Halotia branconii CENA392: one gene and its partner. Each later gene encodes a partner of the first gene's protein in a complex. Links are inferred from orthologs where the notes say so. Each region holds a gene or a part of one and is shown in the gene's direction. Other genes may lie near its edges.

Region 1 (3,846 bases):
CCAGATCGCACTGGCGTTCCTGGTGTTAAAAATATTCTGGCTGTCTCCAGTGGCAAAGGTGGTGTTGGTAAAAGTACGGTGGCGGTAAACATAGCAGTGGCTTTGGCGCAAACTGGAGCTAAAGTCGGCTTATTAGATGCCGATATTTACGGGCCTAATGACCCCACCATGTTAGGGCTAGCCGATGCTCAAATTGTTGTGCGTTCCACAGATAAAGGTGAAGTTCTAGAACCTGCTTTTAATCATGGTGTCAAATTGGTTTCAATGGGCTTTTTGATTGACAGAGATCAACCAGTAATTTGGCGTGGCCCAATGCTTAACGGAGTAATTCGCCAATTTCTCTATCAAGTCGAATGGGGAGAGCTGGATTATTTGATTGTAGATATGCCACCAGGAACTGGTGATGCTCAGCTAACTTTAACCCAAGCAGTACCAATGTCGGGCGCAATAATTGTTACTACCCCGCAAACTGTAGCATTGTTAGATTCCCGTAAAGGGTTAAAAATGTTTCAGCAATTAAACATATCCGTATTGGGGATCGTAGAAAATATGAGTTATTTTATCCCCCCAGATATGCCAGATAAGCAATATGACATCTTTGGTTCTGGTGGTGGCTCTAAAACAGCATCAGAGTTGGGAGTTCCCTTATTAGGATGCATACCACTAGAAATTCCGACGAGAGTTGGTGGTGATAATGGTGTGCCGATAGTCGTTGCTGAACCAGATTCGGCCTCTGCCAAAGCATTAAAAGCGATCGCTCTAGCAATTGCTGGTAAAGTGTCTGTGGCTGCACTGACATAGTAACAAGGCAGAGGAGCAGCACTTCGACTACGCTCAGTGACTGGGGCAGGGGAGAATAATAATATCTATGCTCAATGCCCCATGCCCTGTAGTTTTTTATCTAAGAATCGCTATATTAATAGTCAATTCTAAAGTTTAAAATTGCACAATGTTATTAAAACGTTCCTTTCCCAAAGTTCGTTGGAAGTATTGGGTTAAGCCCTGGCAGCAAGTAGATTGGTTGTTATTTTGTTTACCTATAGGTATCAGTATATTTGGCGGCATCATGATTTTGAGTACAGAACTCAAACAGCCCGTAACCGATTGGTGGTGGCATTGGTTGGTAGCTGGGATCGGCGTTTTAATAGCGTTGTTTTTAGCCCGTTGCCGTTATGAAAACTTGATTCAGTGGCATTGGATAACATACGCACTGACGAGTCTCAGTCTAATTACAGTGATGATTGCTGGTACTAGTGCCAAAGGTGCACAGCGCTGGATCAGTGTTGCTGGCTTCAATGTCCAACCCTCGGAATTTGCCAAAATAGGCGTAATCATCACCTTGGCGGCTCTATTACATAAACGCACAGCTTCCACCCTCGAAAGTGTGTTTCGGGTGCTGGCAATTACTGCTATTCCTTGGGGATTGGTCTTTTTGCAGCCAGATTTAGCCACATCATTGGTATTTGCGGCGATCGTTTTAGGAATGCTTTATTGGGCAAATGCCAACCCAGGCTGGTTGATTTTGATGATATCGCCTGTAGTTTCTGCTATTTTGTTCAGTACAAATTGGCCTTTGTCCGCACCGATAGTTTCATTAAATCAAGAAGTATCTTTTGGAATTTTAGGGTTAGTTTGGGTGGTCGCTATGGGTATTTTGGGTTGGCGGACTCTTCCCTGGCGTAGATTTGGTCTGAATGGGATCAGCACAGCGGCTCTTAACCTTCTAGGTGGGGAATTAGGAGTATTTGCCTGGAATCATATTTTAAAAGATTACCAAAAAGCCCGATTAACTGTATTTCTGCGCCCCGGACACGACCTTTTAGGCGCTGGCTATCACCAACACCAATCACGAATTGCGATTGGGGCGGGTGAGATTTGGGGATGGGGTTTATTTAAAGGGCCAATGACTCAACTGAATTTTGTACCCGAACAGCATACAGATTTTATTTTTTCCGCAGTCGGTGAAGAATTTGGTTTTGTCGGTTGTTTGGTTGTGTTGTTTGCATTTTGCTTAATTTGCTTCCGTTTGTTGCGTATAGCTCAAACAGCCAAAGACAATTTTGGTTCGCTGTTGGCTATTGGTGTTTTATCTATGATTGTCTTTGAATTGCTTGTAAACGTGGGTATGACTGTTGGTTTAGCACCAGTAGCAGGAATACCTTTACCTTGGATGAGTTACGGACGTTCTGCTATGTTGACTAATTTTATCTCTTTAGGAATAGTAGAATCGGTAGCGAATTTTCGCCAACGACAGAAGTATTATTAATAGAAAGTCGGCGAGGAACTCCTCCTTTTATAGATTGAGAGGGTCGTTCGCCGACTTGGGGCATTGGGCATTGGTGACTCTTTCCATAGTTCTTTTTCACCTGACAACTGACAGTTAACAAGTATTAAGCTATTAATAGTAAACTAGCGAAGGTAAACATGATGATTCTGCCTGGAGCAACGGTTCGCGTTAACAACCCCGCAGATACTTATTATCGCTCTGAAGGACTTGTGCAACGAGTCAGCGATGGTAAGGTGGCTGTATTATTTGAAGGTGGTAACTGGGATAAATTAGTTACTTTTCGCTTATCGGAATTGGAAGCTGTAGAAATCACAGCAGGACGTAAAAAAGGAAAATAGAACAAAGTACTAACTACTGACAACACTTCGACTACGCGGTAGTTGAATCTCGACTTCGCTCGATTGCCGCGAAGTCGAAACTCAGTGCATCGCTGATAACTGACAAGAAACCAAGATGCGCCTTCCTTTACCACAGTTTGCCACAGGCGATCGCCATCCCAATCACATTGCGGAGGTGATCGAAACTACTACTACTGAATTTTTGGCACAGTGTTTAGAGCCGGAAGACTTAAGTTTTCCGCCGATGCCGCCTTTTGGTAGTTGGGTATGTTCTGTGGATGAAGAGTCAGGCAATCAAGTTTATGCTGTGGTGTATTATGCTACGACTATGCCTGTAGATTCTGTACATCGGGCTGTGGCTCTGGGGTTGTCATTGCAGGATTTGCGTGAAGAACAACCCCAGATTTTTGCTATGCTCAAAACTGAATTTAAGGCTGCGATCGTCGGATTTGAGCAGCCATCTCTTACTCTAGGTTATAACCAAGCAATATATCAGTATCTACCTCCCCGTCCCCCACAAATTCATCAAGCTGTTTATCGATGTGAACCAGAAGCAATAATTCAATTCACCGAAGAACTAGATTTTTTGCGGACATTACTTTCTATAAATGGTGCGCCAGTAGAATCTTTAATCGCAGCAGCTATTCGTGAAGTTTACCAGTTACGTAAAGCTGACCGACAATGGCTAATTAAAGCTGGACGTACTCTAAGCGTACTGTTGAAAGATGACTATGATCGCTTACGGTTTATATTAAGTCAAATCCACCCCTAGGTAGTTAGTTATTAGATAATTGCCTAGGTAGTGTAAGTTAGGATTTTTTGATTTTTCGTCAGGGTGACTTTTACGGTTATTTATATTGATCGGAAGATTGCTTTTAGGGTAATCACAACTTCACCGTCGCCCCTTTAAGTCCTATCTATGGAACGAATATCACAAGTTCTAGCTATAGAACCAACAGCCCAAGTTCTGAGCAAGGAGCCAATTATTGCCTTTGCTATTTTACTAGTGGTCGTTTTAATTGTACCAATTTTGTTTGAGCGACTCAGATTACCAGGAATAGTAGGTTTAGTATTTTCTGGTGTGGTACTTGGGTCATCAGGCTGGAATCTATTTGATCCAGAATCGCCAATAATTAATCTGTTATCAGACATCGGCTTAGTTTATCTGATGTTTGTCACAGGTTTAGAAGTTGACATAAATCGATTTCGTCAGAGAAAACA
Region 2 (3,828 bases), 3.8 Mb from region 1 along the record:
CTTACGCAGTTTCAAATCTAACGCCCCCAAAGGTTCATCTAGCAGCACCACAGCCGGACGGTTGACTAAAGCTCTTGCTAAGGCGACTCGCTGCTGTTGACCACCAGAAAGCTGACTAGGAAAGCGCGATCGCAGACTTTCCATTTTTACTAACTTTAAAGCATCTTTAACTCGGCTCTCAATTTCTGATTTGCGTAATTTTTGCAACCGCAGCCCAAAAGCAATATTTTCCCACACATTCAGGTGATTAAACAAAGCATAGCTTTGAAACACAGTATTCACGGGTCGGCGATAAGGAGGGACATGAGTCATCGGCTGACCTTGAATCAATACCTTGCCAGCATCAACCCTCTCAAATCCAGCAATTAAGCGTAGAGTTGTGGTCTTTCCGCAGCCAGAAGGACCTAAAATACTAAAGAACTCCCCCTGCCTCACATCTAAATCTATTCCATGTACTGCGGGTTCTTCGTTAAAAAACTTGAACACGTTACGCAATTCAACATCAAGTGGCTGAAAAGTCGTTATCCCCCTCTGATTCTGCATGAAAGTTTGAGCCATAATCTTCAGTAGAATGCCGTAATTTTACGTGATTTCGTTGAGTCAATGTAGCCTCAAGAAAATTTGAAGGATAAAGTTATGAAGGATAAAATTTTAGATGCTTCTATATCAGCTAAGCAGGTTTATCCGTGGAGTCTTCACTTTAATCCTTTATACATCATCTTTCAGTAAACACTTTGGTTTATTGTATCTGTCAAAAACAGTTGTTCAGGAATATACTTTCTCAATTGTTACAAGCTCTGTATCGCTTCTCGGTTGTATCCAATACACTCCAGTAAGGAAAAGGGGCTAGGAACTAGAGTCTATGGGCTAGAGTGGTGTATTTTATTCAAAATAAAACCGCTATATATACGGTAATAGTTAAAAAATATTGTATAAAATCATATTAAGGTTATTTTATGGCTTTATTTTCATCATCTTTCTCCAATAGCAAAAAAGATACACGTACAGTAGGACGTGGCTTGCAGTCAATATTTTTAATTATATTTACCTTATTAATGACTACTGGTATTGGAGTTCGTTTGGCATATTTGCAAATCGTTGAAGGGCCAAAACTCCGCCAACGAGCAGAGTCTAACAGGATACGGATGATTCCTAAACTACCAGAACGGGGTAATATTTTTGACCGCAATGGCAAGCTTTTAGCTAGTACACGTTATCCCCATTCTGTATATCTGTTGCCAATGGCTCATACTAAGCCTTCTTGGTCAATTGTCGGTTCGCGTTTAGAAAAAATTCTTCACATTTCCCCAGAGGAGATGGAAAAAAAATTAGAAGAAGCAGGTCCTAACTCTTCTTCACTAATCCGAGTGGCACGGGACTTGAACGAAGTACAAATTACAGCTTTAAAAGAATATGAAAGCGAACTTCCAGAAGTAGAAATAAATACAGAAGCAGTTCGTTATTATCCTCATGGCAAAGCCTTAGCACATGTGCTGGGATATACACGAGAACTTACTCCTGACCAGTTGAAAGCCAGGAAAGATGAAGGCTACCGACTAGGAGACGTAATTGGTCAAATGGGAATCGAAAAAGCTTACGAAAAAACACTGCGGGGTGAATGGGGCGGTAAGCAAGTAGAAGTAGATGGTACAGGTAAGTTTATCCGGGTAATAGGAGAACAACAAGCAAAATCTGGTACAGATTTGCACTTAACCCTAGATTTAGAGGTGCAGAAAGCAGCAGACAAAGCTTTAGGAAAATTACAAGGTGCAGTTGTGGCAATTGACCCAAATAATGGTGCTGTCTTAGCAATGGCATCTCATCCTACCTTTGATCCTAATATTTTCTCCAAGCAAAAACTTTCCCAGGAAGATTGGCAAAGTGTCCAAGGTAAGAACCATCCCTTGGTTAATCGTGTCCTTAGTGCCTTTCCACCTGCCAGTACCTTCAAAATTATTACTACGACATCTGGTTTAGAATCGGGTAAATTTTCTCCTGACACAGTACTACAAACATTTGGTTCTCTGACCATTGGTGGAGTGACTTTTGGCGAATGGAATCATGCCGGATTTGGGCCATTAGGATTTCCTAGAGCGATCGCCATGAGTAGTGATACCTTCTTTTATCAAGTTGGCAGAAAAGTCGGTGGCCCAACGTTGATTAAATGGAGTCGCGAATATGGATTTGGTCAAAAAACTGGTATTGAGTTTGCCAACGAAGAATCAAGAGGCTTAGTTCCAGATGAGATATGGAAACAGAAAGTTTTTAAAATGCCTTGGACTATAGGCGACACTATCAATATGTCCATTGGTCAAGGCGCTTTACAAGTCACACCACTACAAGCAGTGATTATGTTTTCTGTCCCAGCGAATGGTGGGTATAGAGTCAAGCCACATTTGCTCAAAGATCATGAAGAAGCAAAAAGCTGGCGGGAATCATTAGATATGAAACCGTCAACTATCAAAGTTCTTCGTGATGGACTACGAAAAGTGGTAACAGAAGGTACAGGTAAACTTTTAAATGTGCCATCAATCCCCCCCACATCAGGAAAAAGCGGTACGGCGGAGGCTGGTGTTGGTCGTCCCAATCATACTTGGTTTGGTGCTTATGCCCCTAGTAATAAGCCAGAAATTGCAGTGGTAGCGTTTGGGGAAAACTCTGGCGGTCACGGAGGTACTGATTGTGGCCCAATGGTTTTACAAGTACTAGAAGCTTATTTTCAACATAAATATCCAGGCAAATATCTGAAATCTCAATCTGAAAAATCTTCAGTCGTGACTCCTGGCGATTAATTGATAAGAGGCATGGGGCATGGGGCATTGGGCATCCCTACCCTTCGGGAACGACTCCGTCGAACGACTTCGCTCAGGGCAAGTGGGCATTGGGCATTGGGCGGGTTTCTCGACTTGAAGGAACTGGCGTGGTTTCCCCTCTTGTGCGACTGCCGCACCCCTTGTGGGTCTTGGGGTCTCCCCAAGTGGAGCAACTGCCGTCATGGGGCATGGGTTACGGGGCAATAGCTCAAAGAGTTGTTGTGACTATGTGTATATACAAAAAAATAGTAAGGTGTAAATACTGTTTAATCTGACAATATCAATTGCTCAAATTTATCAGTATTTAGATTTATTGTGTAAATTTTTATACTAGTTTTTCTGTCAAATACGGTACTTCTTCCGTTATTGCGACTGAAACAAAATGGAAGGTTCGCACAAGCGTTCCCGCAAGGTAGCAATCTCATCAACCTTGAACTACTACAATAGAACGCAAATTAGTATCAACTGAAAGCTAAAAGCAAATTCTGCCTTGTAATCCAATTAAACTTATCTTTTTTATGCATCGACCAGCATCATCTTCATCCCAACCCCACCCAACAAAATCGCTGGCTCTCTCTTCTTTTCATATTCGTTTGGAAGCTTTAGATAAAGAACATCAATGGTTGCTAAAACAAATTAAGAGAAAACGGACTGAGTTAAATAACTTTGTCGAGCAGATGCGTTCTTTAGCGACAGAAATATTTAGTCGCTGTAGTCCTCGGTTTCAAAAATTGGCAGATATCGACCGAGAAATTCATACTTTGTTTGATGAAATATTTACTAAGAGAAAGTTTGGTAAACAAACTAAAAAAGATGTTGAAGGAGTTTATCGCAGTCTTCAATCAGCAGGGATCATCAGTCCAAAATTTGAGCAAGAAGATGAAGATGCAGAACTAGACGAATTGTTTGAAAACAATGAACAAGAGCAAACTTTCTCCCAAGAACCTACTGAAGAGCGCCATCAATATCAAAAAGCACAACAGGAATTAGCATCTCCTAGTGCAAATAAAAATAG

The links. Proteins that work in one complex are often made in the same cells at the same time.
Region 2: the proteins of rodA (region 1) and mrdA are in contact, whole or in part, in a crystal structure (PDB 6PL5), measured with the Thermus thermophilus proteins. The link is inferred for Halotia branconii CENA392 from one-to-one orthologs. Residues at the interface, in WP_223903423.1 of Thermus thermophilus: Phe161, Val165, Phe168, Val169, Leu172, Pro198, Tyr199, Glu202, Tyr211, Arg212, Asp213, Gln220, Val221, Gln223, Ser224, Ile226, Ala227, Ile228, Gly229, Ser230, Gly266, Phe267, Val270, Leu274, Tyr277, Gly278, Leu281, Phe285, Leu289, Arg297; in WP_223903432.1 of Thermus thermophilus: Arg4, Ile5, His6, Leu8, Ala9, Phe12, Ala15, Leu16, Leu19, Gly20, Arg22, Ala23, Trp24, Leu26, Gln27, Val28, Tyr31, Tyr34, Leu36, Leu43, Thr45, Asp47, Lys156, Gln157, Gly158, Ser160, Val184, Leu201, Glu202.

Annotation. Positions count from the first base shown.
Region 1 is NZ_CP124543.1:641,827-645,672, forward strand. Bases 232-3,107 are described here. They hold rodA (rod shape-determining protein RodA), read left to right. Parts: upstream 232-949; coding sequence 950-2,266; downstream 2,267-3,107. Other genes in these bases: QI031_RS02865 (Mrp/NBP35 family ATP-binding protein), read left to right, coding at 232-801; QI031_RS02875 (NAD(P)H dehydrogenase subunit NdhS), read left to right, coding at 2,428-2,625; QI031_RS02880 (HAS-barrel domain-containing protein), read left to right, coding at 2,741-3,107. Also shown: more of QI031_RS02865, read left to right, coding at 1-231; more of QI031_RS02880, read left to right, coding at 3,108-3,397; QI031_RS02885 (cation:proton antiporter domain-containing protein), read left to right, coding at 3,545-3,846. UniProt on the Escherichia coli protein: Peptidoglycan polymerase that is essential for cell wall elongation. Also required for the maintenance of the rod cell shape. Functions probably in conjunction with the penicillin-binding protein 2 (mrdA).
Region 2 is NZ_CP124543.1:4,458,752-4,462,579, forward strand. What follows is about bases 517-3,374. They hold mrdA (penicillin-binding protein 2), read left to right. Parts: upstream 517-956; coding sequence 957-2,792; downstream 2,793-3,374. Other genes in these bases: QI031_RS19635 (ABC transporter ATP-binding protein), read right to left, coding at 517-558; QI031_RS19645 (J domain-containing protein), read left to right, coding at 3,332-3,374. Outside these bases: more of QI031_RS19635, read right to left, coding at 1-516; more of QI031_RS19645, read left to right, coding at 3,375-3,828. UniProt on the Escherichia coli protein: Catalyzes cross-linking of the peptidoglycan cell wall. Responsible for the determination of the rod shape of the cell. Is probably required for lateral peptidoglycan synthesis and maintenance of the correct diameter during lateral and centripetal growth.